DNA from 2 places in the Planococcus sp. NCCP-2050 genome. Region 1 is predicted to be linked to the other one. Evidence: a T-box and tRNA genes for the amino acid it is inferred to sense, from the RefSeq annotation. Region 1 holds a T-box; the other holds one or more tRNA genes.
The links. The T-box of region 1 lies ahead of NFU07_RS12515 (valine--tRNA ligase). A T-box ahead of a tRNA ligase gene usually reads a tRNA of that ligase, here a tRNA-Val.
Positions count from the first base shown of each region.

Region 2: it encodes a tRNA-Val, which carries the amino acid that the T-box ahead of NFU07_RS12515 (valine--tRNA ligase) is inferred to sense. The anticodon was not compared.

Region 1 covers NZ_BRCX01000003.1:187,177-199,452, reverse strand. The annotation lists gene NFU07_RS12520 (NAD(P)-dependent alcohol dehydrogenase) at 1-698, shown strand, start outside; gene NFU07_RS12515 (valine--tRNA ligase) at 1,302-3,938, opposite strand; T-box leader at 4,417-4,638, opposite strand; gene NFU07_RS12510 (AbrB family transcriptional regulator) at 4,661-5,710, opposite strand; gene hemL (glutamate-1-semialdehyde 2,1-aminomutase) at 5,900-7,186, opposite strand; gene hemB (porphobilinogen synthase) at 7,186-8,166, opposite strand; gene NFU07_RS12495 (uroporphyrinogen-III synthase) at 8,147-8,866, opposite strand; gene hemC (hydroxymethylbilane synthase) at 8,859-9,788, opposite strand; gene ccsA (cytochrome c biogenesis protein CcsA) at 9,806-10,636, opposite strand; gene hemA (glutamyl-tRNA reductase) at 10,721-12,088, opposite strand.
Region 2 covers NZ_BRCX01000001.1:731,438-743,713, forward strand. The annotation lists gene NFU07_RS03705 (sensor histidine kinase) at 1-919, opposite strand, end outside; gene NFU07_RS03710 (response regulator transcription factor) at 909-1,601, opposite strand; gene NFU07_RS03715 (aldehyde dehydrogenase) at 1,664-3,052, opposite strand; gene NFU07_RS03720 (Gfo/Idh/MocA family protein) at 3,118-4,044, opposite strand; gene NFU07_RS03725 (hypothetical protein) at 4,166-4,312, shown strand; gene NFU07_RS03730 (DNA-3-methyladenine glycosylase family protein) at 4,404-5,240, opposite strand; gene NFU07_RS03735 (thermonuclease family protein) at 5,336-6,058, shown strand; gene NFU07_RS03740 (2'-5' RNA ligase family protein) at 6,074-6,595, shown strand; tRNA gene NFU07_RS03745 (tRNA-Val) at 6,649-6,721, shown strand; gene NFU07_RS03750 (TRAP transporter permease) at 6,848-8,881, opposite strand; gene NFU07_RS03755 (DUF1850 domain-containing protein) at 8,871-9,395, opposite strand; gene NFU07_RS03760 (TAXI family TRAP transporter solute-binding subunit) at 9,480-10,469, opposite strand; gene NFU07_RS03765 (phosphatidylglycerophosphatase A family protein) at 10,596-11,180, opposite strand; gene NFU07_RS03770 (alpha/beta hydrolase) at 11,279-12,001, shown strand; gene NFU07_RS03775 (YjcG family protein) at 12,079-12,276, shown strand, end outside.

The sequences.
Region 1 (12,276 bases):
TTTTCGGCCAGTCGTCGTTCGGCACTTTCGCGGTTACAAACGAGCGAAATGTCGTCAAAGTTGATAAAGAAGTGGATTTAACCCTGCTTGGGCCGCTTGGATGCGGTATTCAGACAGGTGCCGGGACGGTATTGAACCGCTTGAAACCGGAATTCGGCTCTTCTATTGCTGTTTTTGGCAGTGGTGCTGTTGGATTGAGTGCAGTAATGGCTGCGAAAATTGCAGGCTGCCTTAATATCATTGCCGTCGATATACACGACAACCGCCTGGAATTGGCAAAGGAACTCGGTGCAACCCATATTCTGAATGGCAAAAATGTAGATGTGGTACAAGAAATCAAGGCAATTACGGGTGGCGGCCTTCATTACGCAGTAGAGACGACAGGCGTTCCCCCGGTCGTTAAACAGGCAATCCATTCACTTCGCCCACTCGGCTCCTGTGCAATCGTCGGTGTGACGCCAGAAATGACTTTTGATGTCCATAACGACATCATGGCGGAAGGAAAAACAGTGATGGGCGTTATCGAAGGCGACTCGATTCCGCAGGTGTTCATTCCGCAGCTCGTGAATTATTTCAAACGAGGCTTGTTCCCGTTCGACAAACTGACGAAAGTATATGAGTTTGAACAGATCAACGAAGCCTTTGAGGATTCGAAAAACGGCTCGACCATCAAACCGATTGTCAAAATCGCTGAATAACAAAACGCTCCTGAACTTTTTCAGGAGCGTTTTAATTTTATGTGGGATTCGGCTGCAGCTAATTCATCGCCATTGATCCCCTCTTCTTTAGTTTCAAAATTGTCGCATGGCTGTATTATTAAACGCATGAAGAGAATATTGTGGAATTGTTGATGCAGCATCTTCAGAAATTGGAGAAAGACGCCCCATTTCGTGTGTGATGGAAGTTCGCTGATAAAGCGGGCTTTTTTATTTCGCTTTTCTGGCAAAGGCAGACACAATTGAAGTTGAAACTCGATTAGTGTCAGAAGGAAACTCCCATAGTGTCAAAAGAACTCCGATGAGTGTCGAAAGAATTCCTTTTAGTGTCGATAAAAACTCGGGTAGTGTCGATAAAGAGTCGAGTAGTGTCAATAGAACATGGAAATCGGGTGTGGATGGCTAACTAAGCACCCCTCACTTCCGTTTTTGATGAAAACTTGCTGCTTGCAGGCTTTTTTTATTTGTTCGGATTGGATCAGTGTCGATAGAAAGTGATTTAGTGTCGATAATGAGCCGAGTAGTGTCAATAGAACACAAAAAAGTCGGCCACCCTCAAATTCGAGAATGGCCGGCTTTCAACTTTTATAGATTCTTTAATTCTTCCATGCGTTTTTCAACGGTTGCGTGTTTTTCGAGGTAGTCGGCTTCTTTTTTGCGTTCTTCGGCCACTACTGCTTCAGGCGCTTTGGAAACGAAGCGTTCGTTCGACAGTTTGCCTTGAACGAGTTTGACTTCCTTCGCCCATTTCTCAAGTTCCTTTTGAAGGCGCGCAAGTTCTGCGTCAACATCGATCAAACCTTCAAGCGGCATGAACAATTCTGCACCGGATACAACAGCGGACATTGATTTTTCAGGCGCTGCGATGTTTTGGCCGATCGTCAAGGTTTCCGGGTTGCAGAAACGTTCGATGTACGCGGCATTTGTCGTCAACACATTATGCGTGTTTTCATCTTTAGCAGAAATCGTCAATGGCACTTTCTTGCTCATCGGCGACTGCACTTCTGCACGGATTGTACGAACAGCTGTGATGATGTCCATCAATAATTTCATGTTCGTCGACTCACTTTGTTCAGACAAGGATTCGTCAACTACCGGCCAAGCGGCAACCGTAATCGATTCGCCTTGGTGCGGCAAGTTCTGCCAGATTTCTTCTGTGATGAACGGCATGAATGGGTGCAATAGGCGCATTGTGTTGTCGAGTACGTACGCAAGAACCGAACGCGTCATTTTCTTCGCTTCTTCGTCTTCTCCGTACAATGGCAATTTCGCCATCTCGATATACCAGTCACAGAAATCATCCCAGATGAAGTTGTAAAGCGAACGGCCTACTTCACCGAATTCGTAACGTTCTGCAAGATGCGTCACTTGTTCGATGGTTTCATTCAAACGAGTCAAAATCCATGAATCGGCTACTGAACGTTTGCCGGAAAGATCGATTTCATCGTATGTCATGCCTTCCATATTCATCAAAGCGAAACGGGAAGCATTCCAGATTTTATTCGCAAAGTTCCAAACCGATTCCACTTTTTCCATCGAGAAGCGAAGATCCTGCCCTGGGCTTGAAGCCGTCGCCAGGAAGTAGCGAAGCGAATCCGAGCCGTATTCAGAAATTACGTCCATCGGATCGACGCCGTTCCCAAGGGATTTCGACATTTTGCGTCCTTCCGCATCGCGAACCAGTCCGTGGATCAATACGTCTTTAAACGGTTTTTCTTCCGTGAATTCAAGCGCTTGGAAAATCATGCGCGAAACCCAGAAGTTGATGATGTCATAGCCCGTTACAAGTGCGTCTGTCGGGTAGTAGCGTTTCAGCTCTTCATTATCTGCGTCCGGCCAGCCAAGCGTAGAGAACGGCCATAGAGCTGATGAGAACCAAGTATCCAGAACGTCTTCGTCCTGTGTCCAGTTTTCAGCATCTTCTGGTGCGTCCATGCCTACGTAAATTTCGCCAGTTTCGTTGTGGTACCAAGCTGGAATCTGATGGCCCCACCATAATTGACGGGAAATGCACCAGTCGCGGATGTTCTCCATCCAGTGAAGATAAGTTTTTTCAAAACGGTCCGGCACGAAATTCACACCGTCTTCGCCTTTTTGAAGATCCACCGATTTTTGCGCAAGTGGCTTCATATCCACAAACCATTGCGTCGATAGATACGGCTCAACTACGGCACCGCTGCGCTCGGAATGTCCAACCGAATGCATATGCTCTTCAATTTTGAATAAAACATCCATGTCCTGTAGGTCTTTAACGATCTGCTTGCGGCATTCGAAGCGGTCCATGCCTTCGTATTTGCCGGCGTTTTCGTTCATCGTGCCGTCTTCGTGCATGATCAAGACGCGCTCAAGATTGTGGCGATTGCCAATTTCAAAGTCATTCGGGTCGTGAGCAGGCGTAATTTTCACCGCACCGCTTCCGAATTCCATATCCACGTAATCGTCCGCAACGATTTCCATTTCGCGCCCAACAATCGGAAGAATGATTTTCTTGCCAATCAAGTGCTGGTAGCGCTCGTCTTTCGGGTGAACCGCAACGGCTGTATCGCCAAGCATCGTTTCCGGACGCGTTGTCGCGATTTCGATGTGCCCGCTGCCGTCAGCCAGTGGATAGCGCATATGATAGAATGCACCTTGCACATCTTTGTAGATAACTTCGATATCGGAAATAGCGGTTTTCGTTGCCGGATCCCAGTTGATGATGTATTTGCCGCGGTAGATGAGTTTTTTCTCATATAATTTAACGAATACTTCTTTAACGGCATCCGATAAGCCTGCATCCAACGTGAAGCGCTCACGGGAGTAATCGAGTCCAAGGCCAAGTTTCGACCATTGTTCACGGATATGCCCAGCGTATTCCTCTTTCCATTTCCACGATTCTTCAAGGAATTTTTCGCGGCCAAGGTCATAGCGGGATTTGCCTTCTTCACGCAATTTCCCCTCCACTTTCGCCTGCGTCGCAATTCCGGCATGGTCCATTCCTGGAAGCCATAAGGCATCGTATCCTTGCATGCGTTTCATGCGCGTCATGATATCTTGGAGCGTCGTATCCCATGCATGCCCTAAGTGCAATTTCCCTGTTACGTTCGGCGGCGGAATCACAATCGTATACGGCGTCTTGCCGCTTTCCGGCTTCGCTTCAAAAAACTTGTTGTCAATCCACCACTCGTAGCGGCCTTTTTCAATCGCCTGCGGATCATACTTTGTCGGCATTTGTTCAGTCATTGAAATTCCTCCTTTTTAAACTAAAGTACGAACTTGAGCGTGGCGCGTTGTTTTCATAACTAATAATGAAAGAACTATTAACTTTCATGACCATATATGTTGAACTAAAGAATTAGCTTTTACAAATCGCTTCGGCGCTTTGGGCAGTGCAAAGATTATGCTCCTGCGCACTGCTCGTCGCAAAGGAGGCGACAAGTCGCTCCTTGCCTTACGCAATAAGCCGAGAAAACCACTCGTCTTATTGCTTCGGCTAGCCCTGAGGCGCGCCGGCGCTGGAACACCCTCCAAAGATATGGAGCAAAACAGCGGAGACGCCTTGGGGACCAAGCGAAGTGATGAGATCCACTCGGGCGTTTAGCCCGAGTTAGCTCAGCGCGAGCCCCCGGCAAGCGAAGCTGTTTTGCGGAATATCGGCTGCTGCAGTTATCTAATTCAACTTTTAAAAGTTATTTAGAAAACAAAAAAACCCCTTCGTCTGTAAAAGGACGAAGGAGTTGTTCGCGGTACCACCTTTATGCGCAAGTCAAAAAGAACCTGGCTCTCAAGTTCGATAACGGATTTCACATCCGGTCCCCGCTACTCGAATTTCACGGAAACTGCTCCGAGGTGACATTCAAATGTTTGTTCATGAAAGCCTTTCACCAAGCGGCCTTCTCTCTGAAATGTACGCACATTTTACTATCCTCATCAACACATTAATTATTTACTTGAATCCATTGTACTCAATTTGCGCTTTTAGCGTCAAGCTTTTTCACGATAACGGCCACAATCGGCGAGGCGACGAGCAGGATAAAGAAGAGGCGGAATAAATGAAAGCTTGTGATCAAGGCCACATCCGCTCCGGCATCAAGCGCAGTAATTGCCATTTCTGCCATGCCCCCCGGCGCTGCACTCAGGAAGAAATCGAGGAATAGATAGCCTGGCAGCCAGCTCGTTAAGAGATACGCGATGCCAGTCGAGAAGGCAATCAACAAAATATTATTTACGACAATCGCTGTACCAAGACGGATATTCATCTTTTCACGAACTTGTTCCATCTGCAGCCCCAAATTCGCCCCGATGAAAATCTGCGCCATGGCAATGAGCCAGTACGGCATTTCAACTAATACTTCCCCGGTGATTGTTTGCATTCCGGCCATTGTGAGGATTGGCGCGAGCACTTCCGCCGCTGGGAATCCGATTTTTTTCATTCCAAAGTAAACGAGGATCCCCGCAGCAATCGCTAAGAAAAAATGGCCAGGAGCAAACGAAAATTTCTGCGACAGGATTTCGCCAGCTTCTCGCCCATCCAGGAATACGGTCAAAAAAGGCACAATCGTTACGACTAGTAAGATACGGAAAGTCTGCATCATTGTCACGACTGTGACATTCGCAGACTTAACATCTTCCGAAATGACGACCATCTGCGATAGGCCACCCGGCATCGAGCCGAGCAGACTTGTCGCCAAGCTTTCATCGGCCATCTTTCGGAAAAGCAAGCCTAGAAGCAAGGATAAGGCGACGACGGAAAATGTCAGAAAGGCCATGAACGGCAAATCGAGCCACATCAAAAACACCGCTTCACGTGAAAACGAGGAGCCGATTTGCACCCCGAGAAGCACAAGTCCAGCGACTTTCAAAAATTTCGGCCAGTAGAATTTCAGTTTTGTAAATTGATTTAGGATCAATAGCACGAACATCGGCCCAAGCAGCCAAGGCAAAAACATGCCGACGGCTTCAAATAGAGCACCTGAAGCAATAGCGATCAACGCAGTTAAGATAAACGGTCTCACAAAATTTCCTACTTTCACAACTTAAGCTAATGTCCATGATACACCAAAATAGAAGCGCTATGAACTCTATGAGCGCTTTTTGAAGTTCTAAGAGAGGAAAACCCGATTCTATAATCGCCCGCCCTCTTTTATTCCACAAAAAAACAGACGGATAAACTTACTATCCGCCCGCTCTCTTTTCTTCTTTTATTAACGCGCTAATTTAGCGAATACGTTATGGAAAGCTTCCACCGTTTTCGCAATATGCTCTTCTGTATGGGCAGTTGATAAGAACATGCCTTCAAACTGGGATGGCGGCAGGAAGATGCCTTCTTCCGCCATCAAGCGGTAGTAATCGGCAAATAATGCCGTGTCGGATGTTTTTGCTGTTTCAAAATCCACCACTTCTTCGTTCGTGAAGAAAAAGCCGATCATGGAACCCGCACGGTTCACCGTATGCGGAATGTTGTATTTCTCAGCTGCTGCACGGAAACCGGCTTCCAGCTGATCACCGCGTTCAATGAAGGTTTCGTAGCTCGCTTCGTTTAAACGGCTTAATGTTTCGAACCCTGCAGTCATCGCAAGCGGGTTGCCTGAAAGCGTCCCTGCTTGGTAGATTGAACCGCTTGGCGCCACTTGTTCCATGATTTCGCGCTTACCGCCGAATGCACCGACAGGAAGTCCGCCGCCGATGACTTTGCCTAGGCATGTCATATCCGGCGTTACGCCGAAATAGCCTTGTGCGCAGTTATAGCCGACGCGGAATCCGGTCATGACTTCGTCAAAAATCAAGATTGTGCCATTTTCAGTCGTCAAATTGCGAAGTTCCTGCAAGAAACCGTCTTTCGGCGGGACAACGCCCATATTGCCGGCAACCGGTTCAACAATGACAGCAGCAAGATCGTCTCCGAATTCACGGAATGCGTGTCTTACACTTTCCAAATCATTGTAAGGAACTGTAATTGTATTTTGTGCAACTGAAGCTGGCACTCCCGGTGAATCCGGCAAGCCAAGCGTCGCAACACCTGAGCCCGCTTTGATCAAAAGGCTATCGCCATGGCCGTGGTAGCAGCCTTCAAATTTCAAGATTTTATTGCGTCCAGTGTAGCCGCGCGCAACGCGCAATGCACTCATCGTCGCTTCCGTTCCGGAAGAAACCATGCGCACCATTTCAATCGATGGTACACGCTCCATTACAAGTTTAGCAAGTTCGTTTTCAAGCAAAGTCGGCGCACCGAAACTTGTACCGGACAATGCAGTTGCCTGGATCGCTTTGACTACATCCGGGTGGGTGTGGCCCAGGATCAGCGGTCCCCAAGACAACACATAGTCGATATACGTATTGCCATCGATATCCGTAATCGTCGCACCGCTGCCGGAAGCCATGAAAATCGGGTCCATATTGACCGATTTAAACGCACGCACCGGGCTGTTTACGCCGCCCGGCATTAAATTTTTCGCTTCGTTAAATGCTGCAATCGAATTTTCGTATCCCATTACTTCTCCTCCAGCCAGCGTGCCGCATCTTTTGCATGATACGTCATCAAGATATCCGCTCCAGCGCGTTTCATGCTGAGCAAAGTTTCAAGAACGATCTGTTTTTCGTCAACCCAGCCATTCAATGCGGCTGCTTTGACCATTGCATACTCGCCGCTGACGTTATAAGCAACAATCGGCACATCAAAGTTGTCGCGTACTTCACGGATGATGTCCAAATAAGAAAGAGCCGGTTTCACGATCATGAAATCCGCACCTTCTTCAATATCTGATCCTGCTTCGCGCAAAGCTTCCAAGCGGTTCGCCGGATCCATTTGATAAGTTTTGCGGTCACCGAACTGTGGAGTTGAATGCGCCGCTTCACGGAACGGGCCGTAATAAGCAGAAGAATATTTTACGCCGTAGGACATAATCGGCGTATTTTCAAATCCAGCCTGGTCCAAACCGTAGCGGATTGCTGCGACAAAGCCGTCCATCATGTTCGACGGTGCAATAATGTCCGCTCCTGCTTTCGCTTGGGACACCGCTGTACGGGCAAGCAAATCAAGCGATTCGTCGTTCAAGATGACACCATTTTCGATCACGCCGCAATGGCCGTGGTCGGTATATTGGCAAAGGCATGTATCGGCAATCACCACTAATTCCGGATGGCGATTTTTAGCAAAGCGGATCGCTTCCTGCGTAATGCCATGGTCGTGGTAAGCTTGCGACCCGACAGCGTCTTTTTCATTCGGCACACCGAACAAAATGACAGAAGGAATTCCTAAAGAAACCACTTCGTCCAATTCTTCGCCTAGTCTATCCAATGAAAAATGGAATACGCCCGGCATCGATGAGATTTCCTCTTTTACATTTTCGCCTTCCACTACAAAAATCGGGTAAATAAAATCTTCTTTCTGTACGCTCGTTTCGCGAACCATCGAACGGATATTAGCCGATCCGCGCAAACGGCGATGGCGTCTAAAATTCAATTCTGTCATCATTGCAACTCCCTTTCGCTATTTCGTTAATCACTTCTAAATACGTATACTTTTTCGGGCGGTAATCGACATGGCCGCCATTCTGTTTGATGGCGTTTTCCGTAATGTGGCCAATGGCCGCCGTCCGGATGCCTGACCAATCCCCTCCTGCTTCCCGGTAAGCCGAGACAGCTGAAGGACTGGCAAATATCACGATCAGGCCTTTCATTTCCATCAATGTGCGTGCATTGCCGATTTTAAGGGAAGTCTCATAAATTGTCCATTCATCAACATGGAGCGGCATCGATGCAATCGTGCTCTTCGCAAGCGTCCCTTTCACAAACAGGCATTTCACATCGCTCCCCACAAATGCCGGGAATTCCTTCACAAAAACATCTGCACTATAGACGGTGGGAATAAAATCCACACGGTAGCCATGCTGCTCTAAAGCTTCAGCCGTCTTTTCCCCAACAGCGGCGATTTTCGCGTGAGTCGGAACTTGCAGTTGGCAAAAAGCCTCCGCACTCGTGCCGCTCGTGAAAATCAGCCAATCGTATAATTGGACCGGAGGCATTTCGCCTTGCCGAATCGACGTTTCAATGAGCGGCAAATACAAAGCTTTGCCGCCCAATTGTTCTACTTTTAAGACCGCTTCTTCCGGCTTTCTTGAACCGGTAAAAACAATGGTCTCACCCTTTAAAGCGTTTATCTTCTCAGACATTGCTCTCAGCTTTTACTTTTTGGATCAACTCATAGCCGCCTTGTGAACTGATTTTTTCAGCTACCATACGGCCTGCTTCGATCGGATCGCGGCTGATAGCTGTTTCTTTGAACACTTGCTCAGCATCAGGCGATGATATCAAACCAGTAAATGAAATTTCTCCTTCAGAAACCGTTGCATAGCCGGCAATCGGCACTTGGCAGCTGCCGTCCATATCTTTCAAGAATTTGCGTTCTGCGTTAACTGCAAGCGCTGTGTTCTCATCATTTAGTTTCGCCAGTTCTGTAAGCAATTCCGTATCTTCTCCGCGGCATTCGATGCCAAGCGCCCCTTGTCCGATAGCCGGAAGGCATTCATCGACTTCCAGGAATTCCGTCACGATGTCTTCTTTCCAGCCCATGCGCTTCAGTCCGGCAGCAGCCAGCAAGATTGCGTCGAAGTCGCCTGAATGCAATTTTGCAATGCGGGTATCAATGTTTCCGCGGATCCACTGGATATCAAGGTCCGGGCGCAAAAGTAGCAACTGTGAGCTGCGGCGCAGGCTGCTTGTCCCGACTACGGCTCCGATTGGAAGGTCCATCAATTTTACATGATCATTTGAAATGAACGCATCACGCGGATCTTCGCGTTCCGGCACACAGCCAATGACAAAGCCTTCCGGAAGAACCGACGGCATATCTTTCATGCTGTGTACTGCAAAGTCGATTTCTTTATTGTAGAGCGCCTGTTCAATTTCTTTGACGAACAAGCCTTTGCCTCCAACTTTAGAAAGCGTCACGTCAAGAATCCGGTCGCCTTTTGTCACGATTTCTTTTATTTCAAATTCAAACGGCGCACCTGCCGCTTTTAATTTTTCGATAAACTGATTCGTTTGCGTCAACGCAAGTTTACTTCTTCTTGAACCTACAATAATTTTTCTCATTTGAATCCTACCCTTCTTTAATACCAGAAATGAAATTCAGATAACCGACTTCCCAAAAAGAAATTGATCAATAATAATAAAAATGCATAAATATGGGCCATCGCATACGGCATGCCGCTAAGTGAACCTTTGCGGTTGCGGTATAAAATCCAGCTGTAGACGAGCAGCAAAATGAAGGACCCGACGATCTTCATGTCGAAGAGCGAGAATTCATTCAGCGAAATGACTGCCCATTGAAGCCCAAGCACGAGCGATACAAACAGCAAGGAAATTCCGACCAGTATCGAAATCGTCATGCCGAGCTCCGCTTGCCCAAGCGACGGCAGATTGCTCCACTGTTTCGTCCATTTTTTCTTTTTCAGCAAGCGGTACAAAATCATGTAAAGCGCTGAAAAGACGAAGGACAGCGAAAACGCCACATAAGACAAAATGGCAAACGTGATGTGAATCAGCAACAGCTCCGAAACGAGCGATTCCCCCACCGGCGAACGTTCAATCTGGACCGGCGCGAATGTATGGATGGTCATAAAGATAAATCCGATGATGTTAATGAAAAATACCGCAAAATCGAAGCGGTAAAATATGCGAAGGACAAGTGACAAAGTCACGAGCAGCCAAGCATAAAAATAGATCCCTTCGAAAAGGGTCAATATTGGAAAGCGCTGCGTTTCAATAATATACAGCACTAAAAACACAGTCTGCAAAACCCAAACAATTCCAAGCAACGTCATGGCAATGCGGCTGGCTTTTTTCTCTTTATATAAATAATCGATAAAATAAAAAACAAGGCTGACAGCATATAGAATAACCATAGCTTCATGCAGCCTTGCCATTGTTATATCAGCCATCCTATTCCCCTTCGTTTCCATAGTTAAAGGCGCTTCGTATCTACATTTTAACATATAGATTCGAAAACGCCTCTTTCAGAAAGCTTAAAATGAATATCCGGGAATTTCCTGTTGCTCTGCCTGTTTTGAAGATGTGGCCGCTTTTGGTTTAACGGCTGCCGTCTGCTTTTGGATTTCTGCTTCGACTTCATCTTCAATGCCAAAGATCTGCTGGAACAATTCGAGCTGTTCCCGCGCTTTTGGCGCACCGGCCATTTCTTTCGCCTGCAAAATCGGGTCTTTCAATAATTGATTGATGATCGATTTTGTGTGTTTGTTGAGGATTTTCTTTTCACGGTCTGTCAGGTCGGGCATTTTGTTTTCAATGCTCGCCATTGTTTCCGACTGGATCGCCAATGCTTTTTGGCGCAATGCCGAAATCACAGGAACCACGCCAAGCGTCGCCAGCCAATCATTGAATTGGTTCGACTCCTGCCCGATCATCGCCATGATTTGTCCAGCTGCCCGTTCACGCTCAGCCAAGTTCGCTTCAACGATTCCTTGCATATCATCGATGTCGTATAAGAAGACATTCGACAAATCACCGATGCGCGGATCGATATCACGCGGCACTGCAATGTCGACCATAAATAATGGCTTGCCTTTGCGAAGCTTCTCTACGTATTGCATCAATTCGAAATCGATGACAAAATCCGTTGCTCCTGTAGAAGAAATCAGAATGTCCGCATCTAAGAGCGCACATTGCAATTGATTCATCGGCAACGCTTTGCCTTCAAACTTCTCTGCAACAGCTTCCGCTTTCTCGAACGTACGGTTGATGACCGTCACGTGATTAGCTCCGCTGCCTTGTAGATTTTTAATCGCGAGTTCGCCCATTTTCCCGGCGCCTAAAATTACGACATGCTTGTTTTTCAAGCTGCCGAAGATTTTCTTGCCCAGTTCCACCGCTGCATATGAAACCGATACGGCATTCTCGCCGATCGCTGTTTCTGAATGCGCACGTTTCGCCAGCGTCACTGCTTGCTTGAACAATTGGTTGAAAACCGTTCCAGTCGTCCCATACTCCTGGCCAGCCAGGAAACTGTTCCGGACCTGTCCAAGGATCTGAGTTTCTCCAAGCACCATCGAATCGATGCCGGCAGTTACACGGAACAAATGCTCAACCGCTTCTTCTTGTTCATAGACAAATAAATATTGGGAAAATGACTCTTGCGGAAGTCCGAAATAATCCGCCAAGAATTGCTTCACGTAGTAACGGCCAGTGTGAAGCTGATCGACAACTGCATAGATCTCTGTCCGGTTGCAGGTCGATACGATGACATCTTCCAATATGCTTTTTTGCTCTTTTAACGCTTGCATCGCTTGTGGAAGTTCAGACTCGATAAACGACAGTTTTTCTCTGATTTCCACTGGTGCAGAGCGATAATTCACCCCGACTACTAATGTATGCATGGGATCAAAACACCTTTCACGTTCAATATTTCCTATCTATAAGTATACCACTATTATAGTTTCAGAAGCCTTTCAAAATGTGAACAAGCCATGAAACTATTACATTTTGCTGTACAGTGGGAGTTAATATTATTACTTTATAATTATTATAATGTAAGTTTAGCAAAGCATCCTTCCGACAACAAGTA
Region 2 (12,276 bases), on a different contig from region 1:
CCAAATCAACCAGATCGACAGTTTCCATCTCCAATTGAGTTTCGCTTCGCCTTGCAATGTGAAGCAATTGTTCAATCAGTGCCTTCATCCGGTCCGTCTCAGTCCGGATGGCTAAAAGTCCTTCTTCTGCAAGCTTGGGATCGTCCATTCCTTGGCGCTGCAATAATTTCGCATAACTGCCAATCACCGTTAATGGCGTTTTTAATTCATGGGAGGCATTGGATACGAATTCTTCCTGTTTCGTATAGTTTTCCTCGAGCAGTTCCATCATGCTATTGAAGGTGCTGCCCATCTGCCCGATTTCATCTTTCGATGACTCGGTGATAGGCAATTTTTCAAACTGTCCGCTCTTTTGGATCCGCGTCATCGTCGTTGTCAGATCCGTGATAGGTTTCGTCACCACTTTCCCCAATACAACACTGGAGACGAAAATCGGAATCATCGCGAGCAGACTTACCGTAATGAGGACGAGCCCCAAGGTACGCGCATTATTGACCACTTCTTCTAAAGACTGCGCCACAACCAATTCCGCAATTTCTCCGTCCGTCCAAATGATCGGTGCAGTGACATAGGCAAACAAATCCCCTTCCACTTTTACCGTTCCCGAACTTTCCGGCAACTCTTCAGGAAATTCATTTGTGATATCCGGGTCCTGGATAGCTGGAATCAGCTCGCCCCCTTCTCTTTTCGCTTGAATCAAGCCATTTGGCGGAACATACCCCCTTAAAATGTCACTCGGGTCAGCTGTATCGCTTGTATTAAATGTCGACACCAACGCATCGACATCCGCTTGAAGCTGGCTGACTTCAGTCGAATAAGCGAGTCGGCTGAACGAGAAATAAATGATGGTCATCAACACGATCAAGATGAGCAGCATCATCAGCGTCGACCAAATATTGATTTTTGTTTTAAGCTTCATTCACATGCTCCTTCAGGACATACCCGACTCCCCGCACAGTCTGGATATAAGTCGTCTCTTCGCCTGCGTCTATTTTCTTTCGAAGGTAGCGGATGTAGACATCAATGACATTGGTATCACCGAAATAATCATAACCCCAAACTGCATTCAATACTTGCTCCCGGCTAAGCACTTGCTGAGGATTTTGCATCAAATACAATAGTAGGTCGAATTCGCGCGGCGTCAATTCAATCGTCCGCGCATTTCTTGTTACTTCTCTTGTCGCGGTATTTAACTCGAGATCATGGAATACATGGAGATCCGTGTTTTTCTTGCCCGTCGAAAGCCTTAAACAGGCACGGATTCTGGCAAGCAATTCCTCAATTTCAAAAGGCTTTGTTACATAATCATTTGCCCCCAGATCCAATCCCGCAACTTTGTCTTTCACATCGTCTTTTGCTGTCAGCAAAATGACCGGGATTTCACTTCCAGCGGAACGGATCCGCTTTAGCACATCCAATCCATGGATTTCCGGAAGCATCAAATCCAGCAAAACTAAATCCCATTCCTGTTCCCTGAATTGGATCAGCCCTTCAGCTCCAGTCAGTGCCACACCGGTTTTATATCCTTCATATGTAAGCTCGAGTTCTAGAACGCGAGCAATGCTTTTTTCATCTTCGACGATCAATATCCGTTCGTCCATCCATCTCACCTCTTTGCTCCATCATAGCAGGATTAAAATGAAAAAAGCGACCAAATGGCCGCTTATTTCATTAAGGTTTTCACAAATTTCACTTTTTGCTTATACGGCGGATAAAGCACATTCGTCGAAAGTTTCGTCGACTTTTTCAAAATCGATTTGGCATGTGTGAATGTTTCGAAACTATGTTTGCCGTGATAGGAATTTACCCCGGATGTTCCAATGCCTCCAAATGGAAGATACGAACTGCCGACATGGGAAACCGTATCATTAATGCAGCCTCCGCCAAACGGGAGTTCATCAAGGAAAAACTCGATTGCGCGTTCACTTTCCGAGAAAAGATAAGCCGATAAAGGCTTTGGCAATTTACGGATTTGGCGAAGCAATGCCGGAAGATCATTGTACGTGATGACCGGCAAAATCGGCCCGAATATCTCATCTTCCATAGAAGGGCTATCCCAGTGGATGTTGTCGAGAATAACCGGCTCCATATAAAGGTCGTCGCGGTCTCTTTGGCCGCCGTAGACAATTTGCCCTTGCTCTTGGTCAATGATCGCAGAGAGGCGGTCAAAATGCTGCGCGCTGACAATCCGACCGTAATCGGGGCTTGTTTGTGCGTCTTTGCCGTAGAAATTCCGGATGGTCTTTTTTAATTTTTTCATAAACTCTTCTTTAACGGATTCATGTACACAAATATAATCAGGCGCTACACAAGTTTGCCCCGTATTCATCAGCTTGCCCCAAGCAATGCGTTTGGCAGCCAAATCCAAATTGGCTGTCTGGTCTACGATAGCCGGACTTTTTCCGCCGAGTTCCAACGTAATAGGAGTTAACCGTTCTGAAGCGGCTTTCATAATGACTTTCCCGACATTGACGCTACCGGTAAAGAAAATGTAATCGAAACTCGCGTGGATCAAGGCCGTCACTTCTTCTCTTTCACCTTCTACCACTCGGATATAATAAGGCGGAAAGACATCTTCGATAATCGTTTTGATGATGGCGGCAACATTCGGCGTCGTCTCTGATGGCTTGACGATTGCACAGTTTCCGCCGATCATTGCACCAATCAAAGGCTCCATGATCAATTGGAACGGATAATTGAACGGCCCGATGATCAAGACCGATCCGTAAGGCTCACGCATTACAAAACTTTTGGCCGGCTGCAGGTAGATCGGTGTTTTTACCGGTTCGGGCTCCATCCATTCATCCAAATTTTTCGTCATATTGGTGATGCTGTCTAGGACAAATCCTACTTCTGTTGAATAGGCTTCAAATTCACTTTTCCCTAAGTCTTTTCTTAAAGCTTCCAGCACTTCAGGTTCGTATTTTTTGATCGATTGTTTCAATTGGGCCAATTGGGCTTTGCGGAATTCCGCCGGTTTTGTAGCTCCTGTATAATAATAAGCGCGTTGAGATTCAATCATCTGTTCCACGTCATGTGCCGTAAAATTCATTCCATTCTCCCCTTCGTCTCAAAAGTCTCACCTTAAACTCTTTACCCTTTACATTGAGCCCTAAATCACTTGGATCCAAGAAGCTGGTCGATATGCCGCTGAATTGTCAGCCCTTCTTCAAATGGAACAAGAAAAGTCGACTGCTCCCGCATCGAATCAAACAAGCTCGGTACTAATGGGAAATCAGCGAGGCGCTTTCGTTCCTCGTACTTTTCTGAAAGATAAAGCTCCGACCAATTTTGGAGTGTTAATACGCCTTTTTCTCCGTACACTTTGAATTCCAGCAATTCTTTTTGCCCCGTGCCGCTGATGCCTGTAAGCAATAGCGGGATTGCTCCAGCGGAATGGCCATGCGCGATAATACCCGTCTCACATAGTTCTTGCTGTTCCGGATACGTAATTTGGTGGGACTGGATTGTCAGGCCGCCGAATATCCGGTTGATCAATTGCAAATAATGCGGGAACACTTCCCGCACAAATCCGCCTTGGCTTCTTGAAGCAATCCAAGGATTTTGCTGCCACGGACGCGGCCAATCCGGAAAGAAGGTCTGCAATTCAATGCGGACAATTTTGCCGATGCTCTTATTGCGGATTCGTTTGACCATTTCGTGGACGGACGGTGAATACATGAGCGGAAATTGCATCGCTGTATGAATCCGGTTCTGATTGGCTGCAAGCGCCATCTCTTCTCCAGCTGCCGCGTTATGCGCCAACGGCTTTTCGCATAAAATATTTACGCCGGTGCGCGCTGCCTTTATGGCAATTTCTGCGTGGAATGCCGGCGGTGTCCCGATATACAGCCAATCGATGTCCGCATGCAGCAGCGCTTCCAAAGACTCGTAGACAGGAATCTTGTATTCTTTTTCCAAAGCAGCCAATCTGTCTGGCTGTTCATCGTAAAGTCCGCGAATTTCAATGCCTGTCTCCTGCAGCATTTGCTTGATGATTCGTTCGCCTACGATTCCAGCTCCCACAATGCCGATTATTATCATCTAACCCCTCTTTTCCAAAGGCCCTTTGGCTTAATTTTTGACTATCTGTTTAATAGTGTAACCTTTTGGGGTATAGAATAGTCAAACAATAAAGACAGAAAATTCGAAGGAGGAATTGATCATGGAAAAACAAGCAAACTGGTGGGAACCTATTTTTTCTGGAGAACTTGAAGTGGGATTGAACAAAGATAAGTTGGCGGATCTTGAACAGGAGTCCTTTTTGTACTTCGACCCAACGTCCTCAATCGACATGGAGAACCACGCTTAATTGGCAGCATCAATTATCGTACTTTGCCGCATCCGTACATAGAAACGCCTTTTCGATTACTAATGGAAAAGGCGTTTTATTCTGCATTTTTTTATTCGATGCTTCGCCATAAATACAAAGCGGCGTACGATAGATAAGGTTCCCAATCCGGCAAATGCGCCATAATTTCTTCTTTTTTCGGCTTTTCGCTTCGTTGCCATTCGATTTTCAAGGCATTTTGAAGTCCGATATCCGCCAAAGGGAATAGATTAGGGCGCCCTAAACCGAACATGAGAAAACTTTGCGCCGTCCAAAGGCCAATGCCTCTATAGGCGATCAGTTCAGAAGTGATCTCTTCATCCGTCCGGTTTTCCATTTCATCAAGCCGCAAAGTGCCAGCTGCAATCGCTTTAGATAAGCCGATGACATATTCCGCTTTTCTTGTACTAAACTGCAGCTCTCTTAAGTCTGCGGGTTCAAGCTTCGCTATTTTCTCAGCGTTTGGATAAAACCAGACACCTTCCTTTTCTTCTCCGAAATTCTGGACAAACCGGCTTGTCAATGTGTGGGCAAAAGAAAGGTTCAATTGCTGATGGATGATGCTTTTCATTAAAGAACCATATAAGGAAAATTCACGCACTAACGGCGTCCCTTGATGTTCGTGAAAAAGATGGGCGAGATTCGTCTTCTGGTAATGCTCGTATACAGGTTCCAGTGAACGGTCAAAATGAAAAATGTGTTTGATTTCTTCGAGTTGATCCGGTTTCGCCCCTGTAATTTCAAAGCTGGGTTGATAGGTTGAACCTGTCGCTCTTACTTTCACAATATTCCCTTCAGGCATCGGCAGCCTGACCGCTTTTTCTGAAAGGTCGATCGCGTGAAGCGGGTCCAGTGATAAACGCTCTAGCGTCCGATCAAAATCGTAAGTGAATGGCAAAGTGATTTCCATAGAACCCCTCCTTTTTTTAAACGTAGCCGAACGTGCTTTCGATTGCAAGCCGAATCGATTCAAAATATAATGAAAAAATGGAAGCAGGGATTTAGATGAAAAAATTAATCGGAATAATCTTATTGTCGCTTCTACTGGGCGCTTGCACTTTTCCCGACTCTGAAGAAGAAAGCAGCTCTTCTTCAGACCGTATCCCCGTGGATGTCGTTTCTGTTATCGACGGCGATACGATTAAAATTGACTTTGAAGGGGAAACTCAGACGGTGCGCTATTTGCTGATCGATACACCGGAGACCAATCATCCGACAATCGGCAAACAGCCGCTCGGTGCAGAAGCCACTGCCGAAAACAAACGCATCATCGATTCTGGAGAAGTTTCGATTGAATTTGATGAAGGCGGGCGCTACGATGACTACGACCGGCTCCTCGCGTATATTTATGTGGACGGAGAAAGTGTCCAGGAACAGATGCTTGCATCCGGATTGGCGCGTGTCGCTTATATCTATCCGCCGAACACCCGCTACGTCGAAGAGTTCAAGGAAGTCGAAGAACAAGCTAAAGATAAAGAGATCGGCATTTGGAAATACGAAAATTATGCAACTGACCGCGGATTTAACGCAGCGGCTTACGGATCGACTGCACCGTCTTCTAGCCAATCCTACGAAAAAAAATGCACAATAAAAGGGAATATAAGCCGCAGCGGCAGCAAGATCTATCATATGCCCGGCCAAAGCTCTTACGAACAGACCAATCCCGAAGAATGGTTCTGCACAGAACAAGAAGCACAAGATGCCGGTTTTAGAAGCACCGGGAGCTGACTTAGGAGGATATTTATGCAAGCTATTGTTTTAAGGTTCGATTACCAATCATCCGGCGTCATTGAAAATCTGCAAAATCAAGCCAAAACGGTAAGCATCAACCCAAACCAGATTTTCCCGCCGCATATTACACTGCAAACCTATACACAAGCGCATCCGCTGGAACTGAAAAAAGCGATTGAATCGTGGGCAGGATCTTTTCAGCAGCTGCCGCTTTCCTTCGACTCGCTTGGCTTTTTCAAACAGCAAGGCAGTTTCTTCCTGGCTCCGGTTTTCACAAAAAGCTTGGCTGAATTGCACCGGGCAGTAAACCTGTCCACTCGCGAATTCTCCGGCCAAAACCATTACTATTTGCCGGATCACTGGGTGCCGCATGCGACTGTCATCAATAATATCGCCCCGCCTTTTTGGGGACCCTTATTTGCCCGGCTCAGCTTAGAGTTTACGCCTTTTCAAGGGAAGGGCATTGCACTCGAATGCTGGTCCATTCGGCAGGAAAAAGCCCAAACCGAATGGTGCATCTTTCTAAACGAATAAAGTATTGACTTTTATCCGGGGCGCGATATAATTATATTTGTCCTGGAAATTGAGATTCCTTAGCTCAGCTGGGAGAGCGCTACCTTGACAGGGTAGAGGTCGCTGGTTCGAGCCCAGTAGGAATCATTGGGTGCCAAACCCGCAGCAGGCTTTAGGAACAGAGCCTGCTATAAAAAGCCGTCACATTTATGTGGTGGCTTTTTCCATACCAAAAAGACGGCTGAAAGCGAATGCTTCCAGCCGTCTTTTCTTTTATGCTTCAGAAGTTCTTACTTCTTTCTTTTCACGCCCAAGCCATTGGATAACGAATAGGATGATGAAGACAACCGCTCCGATTGCATCTGAATAGCCCTCCGGATAAATCAATGCAAGCCCGGTAGCTACTGCCAGAATTCTTTCAAACCAGTACAATTTCCGGTACCAGAACCCGATCAATCCGGCTCCGATCGCTAACATCCCTGCAATCGCCGTGATTAAGACGATAATTAATTGAGGGACCGTAGTATCGATCATCAACAGTGCTGGGTTCAATACAAACATATACGGAATAATGAACGCAGCGGCCGCGAGTTTCGCAGCTATAAACCCGGTCTTGATCGGCTCGCCTCCGGAGATCCCAGAAGCTGCAAAGGCTGCAAGTGCAACTGGCGGAGTGATATCGGCGATGATTCCGAAATAAAAGACGAATAGATGGGCTGACAATGCGATAACCAATGGCACTGCCGCTCCTGCCGGTTCACCGATCATCAGCAAAGTAATGATCGCCGGTGCCGCAATGGTCGACGTAATAACGTAGTTTGCCGTAGTCGGCGAACCCATCCCGAGCACAATGGCTGCAAGCATTGTAAAGAAGAGCGTTAAGAGGATATTTCCGCCTGAAGCAGAAACAAGTCCATTCGCTAAGCTTAAGCCAAGGCCAGTCTTTACGACCACTCCAACAATAATACCAGCAGCTGCAGTTGCCGCTGCTACTGCTAGCGCAGTTCTCGCACCATCCACAAGCGCATGGACCATGTCTTTAAACCCTAGACGAGTTTCTTTATCAAAAGCGCTTACAAAAATTGTCAAGACGATACCGTAAAGAGCCGCGTGCATGGTCGGGATTCCTATCAATAAGAACACGATAATTGCCACAATCGGCAAAAGTAAATAAATTTTCTTCAAGACTTCTTTGCGATTCGGCATTTCTTCTTTTGTTAATCCCTTTAAGCCGATTCGCTTTGCTTCAAAGTGGGTCATGATCCAAACACCGGTAAAGTAAAGAAGTGCCGGAATGGCAGCTGCTTTTGCAATCTCCCAATACGTAACTCCACCGATAAATTCAACCATCAAGAAGGCAGCAGCCCCCATGATCGGCGGCATCAATTGCCCGCCTGTCGAAGCAGCCGCTTCAACGCCTCCTGCAAATTCTTTCTTATACCCTAATTTTTTCATCATCGGAATCGTATAAGACCCCGAAGTTACAACGTTCGCTACAGAACTTCCCGATATCGTCCCTTGCAGGGCACTGGAGAAAATCGCCACTTTTGCAGGGCCGCCAGTCAAATGTCCGGCAAGTGAAACAGCGAGGTCATTGAAATATTGCCCTACTCCTGTTTTCACGAGGAAAGCCCCAAATAATAGGAAGACAAAGATAAAGGTAGCGGAAACACTGATTGGTGTCCCGAGTATTCCATCAGTCGTATAGAACATCAACTGGATGACAGAATCTAAATCCTGCCCTCTATGCTTTAAAAAGCCCGGGAAATAAGGTCCGAAAAAGGCATAGGCCAAGAAAGCCGAAGAAATGATCGTGATTGGCAAGCCTACTGCGCGGCGAGTTGCTTCAAGCGTCAGCAAAATCGCCAGAATTCCCACAATAAGATCCAATTCTGTTACACGTCCTAGCCGGAAAACTAAATCATCATACATGATTGGCCAATATAAACCGACACCGATCGCGAGTAATGCCAGAACATAATCGTAAATGGCGACTTTATGTTTTATGCCTTTACGCTTTACTGCCGGAAATAGCAGGAATATAAGCGACAGGGCAAATCCTAAGTGGATGGAACGCTGGATATAAGCTGTATATTGGCCGAAAATGGCGGTGTAAAGCTGGAAAATGGAAAATGCTAATAGGCCAAAGAATACAACATGTTTCATGATTCCTGCTAAATCACGGGTATTGGACTCCGGATCGTATTTTTGCAAAATCTCTTTTTGCTTTTCTTCCGAAATGTAATGTTCATCTTCTGGTGGAAGTTTCATTTCTTCCCGTTCTTCCGGCGTTCGTTTATCGCTCATTTAGACTCACTCCTTCTAGTTGCTCAAATAATGAAACGCGCTGGACTTTGATGGTATAGGATTTCCCCCGCTCCAGCGTCTTCTTTAAATTGTATTGATGCCCATCTGCCAAGAAAAACAGATGAGCGTCAACGTCACCGACAAACAGCCGAAAATCGTCAACTTCCCTCTCCATATTCGTGATTAGATATTTTCCATCTTTTTCGACAAAGGTCTCTCCTTCTCCTGCATTGGAAGGCATGCCGATATTAAAATCTTCATATTCCAATTCCACCATCCGGATTCTGTTGTCCGGCATAATTTTATAGCTTTCCAACACTTCAGAAAGGTGGATGGAGTGCGTATAGTTGATTTGAAAGGCATCATTTTCCGTTTTGATAAAAGCTGCCAATGTGCCTTCACGATTATCGATAAAAACAATTTTCTTTTCTATTGGAATAAAAATGATCACAGCGAGGATAAGAATGAGGGCTAGCACCGAAAGAAGAATCCACTGATTTGTCTTTTTAGGCATCTTAGTTCTCCTCTTCTAAACATGAATCTCTACAAAAATAACGACGATAAAGCTTTCGCTTTATCGCCTATTATTTTGGATCGCTTATTGGTTTGCTTCATCAAAGTATTTTTGTGCCCCAGGGTGGATATCGATTCCGATTCCATCAAGCGCCGTTTCAGTTTTGATGAATTCTGCTTTAGCATGCTGAATCTGATCCGTGTTTTCATAAATTGCTTTTGTGATATCGTATACGAGATCTTCGGAAAGATCATTTTGAACGACTAGCATTGCAAGCACCGAAACTGTCGGTACATCTTCAGTCAAACCATAAGTACCGGATGGCACTGTATCCGTTGCATAGTAAGGGTATTTCTCAATTAATTCTGTAGCTTTATCTTCTGCCACTGGCACAATGACTACATCCGAAGTTGCGCTTAAGCTTTCAACTGCTCCTGTCGGTGTCCCGGCAGTAATAAATGCCGCATCGATTTGGCCAGCTTGCAGGCTTTCTTGTGATTCGCCGAAGTCAAGGTTCTGTGCTTCGATGTCTTCCATCGTCATGCCGTGGATTTCAAGCAATTGCTCTGCATTGATGTACGTACCTGAACCAGGCGCTCCTACAGAAATGCTCTTTCCTGCTAAATCATCAAAAGAAGTAATGCCGGAATTTGCAGTTGTTACCAATTGGATCGTTTCCGGATAAAGTGCACCGATCGCTGAAACTGTATCGATGACTTCTCCTTCGAACATATTTGATCCTTCAGCTGCATAGAAAGCTGTATCGGTTTGGACAAATGCGATTTGCGCATCTCCATCCGCAAGCGCTGTCATATTGGCAGCAGATGCTTGGGAAGATTCAGCTGTTGTATCAATCCCTGTTTCATTTTCAACGATAGTAGCCATTGCTCCGCCAAGCGGATAATACGTTCCGGTCGTCCCACCCGTTAAGATGCTAAGGAATTCCGGATCTGCTGAACCGCCTGAACCGCCGCCGTCTCCACTGTCGCTAGCCGTGTCATCTCCACAGCCTGCAAGGAACACAGATCCTGCAAGTGCTACAGCTGCAAATAGACCAAATTTCTTTTTCAACATAAAATGACCTCCCCTTTGTTTGAATGTTTCTATATTTCCAATTCTATCATAACATGACTTTGTATCTAGGAGTCAAACTGATTTTTAAGAATAGAGAAACTAAGGGAAGAGTTCAGTCAATTTACATTAAATTTCCGCTCCGTCTACATGTGTTTCCGGCGCTGTATCTTCCGGACTGAGATCTTCAAATGTTTTGCCTTGCTCTTCCAAATCCCGAGTTCGGTGTGCGATACGGGCTGAAGCGCAAGCGGCGATGCTCGCGACCAAATCATCGAGGAATGTGTGTACATTTTCTCCGACTTTCGTATCCAGTTTGCGAATGATGCCAACTTTGTTTTTATCAAGATGCCCAAAAGTAGTGACAGCAATGCTGCCATAAGTTAAAACAGCACCTAAACCAATCATTTCATCGACTCCAAAGAGCCCTTCATCCGCATCGACAATTTGCTGCAGGGGAGCAGAAAGCTTTCCTTGTTCCGCGAGTTCATCGAGTTCGATGCCAACAAGCAGCGCATGTTGCATTTCTCGTTTTCGCAAAACGCTTTCAACTGATTCCAAGCAATGTGCAATCGTCAAACCCTCGTTATAAGGCAATTGCATTTCCAATACGATTTTTGCAATCTCTTCAACTTCTACTCCGCGTCGAGCCAGAGCTTCATGAGTCGCTTTTGTCACTTCTTCTGAATGTACTCGGAATTTCCCACCATCCATACTAAAAATCCCCTTTCCAATTTAGCGTTCTTACTAATTATACCTTGTACCATGAATATGTTACAATTTTCGTACAGAATAGTATAGGAGGCTCATCTATGAACAGAGGCACAGTGGAAGATTTAACGATTTACAGTGAAGCGCTGCAAGAAGACATGCAATTATTGGTTTACCTTCCCCATAATTACTCGCCTTTATATAAATATACGTTGGTAATCGCATCAGACGGCAAAGACTATTTCCAATTAGGTCGTGCCCCGCGGGTAGCGGATGAATTATTGGAGAATAAGGAAATCGAAAATATAATTTTTGTGGGCATTCCCTACAAGAGTGTAAAGGAACGCAGCATAAAATATGAACCTACTGGAGAACAGCATGGAGCTTACCTTCGGTTCTTAGCCCATGAACTCGTGCCGTTCCTTGACGAAAAGTACCCGACCTACCAAGTGGGAATGGGAAGAGCTTTGATCGGCGATTCGCTTGCAGCAACGGTTTCATTGAGTGCCGCTTTAACCTATCCGAATATCTTTGGCCGCGTCATTCTCCAATCGCCAAAAGTCGGTGATGAGTTGTTAGAGAAAGTCTCAAACTTTAAATCCGCTCATCCTTTCACAGTCTACCATGTGATTGGAACAGGCGAGACAGCTGTGAAACTAAGCAATGGCGGCACAGCTGACTTCCTAGAACCTAACCGGACTTTGAACAAATTACTAAAAGATAAAGGGTTTTCCGTTTTCTATGAAGAATTCGATGGAGACCACACATGGAAACACTGGCAGCCTGATTTAAAACGGGCTCTTATACAAAATTTCGGTGTTTGACCGGCCATTCACAATTTTCAAGTTTCTTTTGGTATAATAAATTAAGAAATAAGAATCACTAATGAGGAGGTCTTTTTATGAAATACGGAATTGTGGCTTTTCCATCCAAAAAACTTCAAGATTTAGCAAACTCATACCGCATGCGGTACGACCCGCATTATGAGCTAATTACTCCGCATATGACGCTTAAAGATGCTTTTGAAGCGGATGATGCTGAGATTAAAGATATTTCAGAAGAACTTACGAAAATTGCAAAACGTCATAAGCCGTTTAAC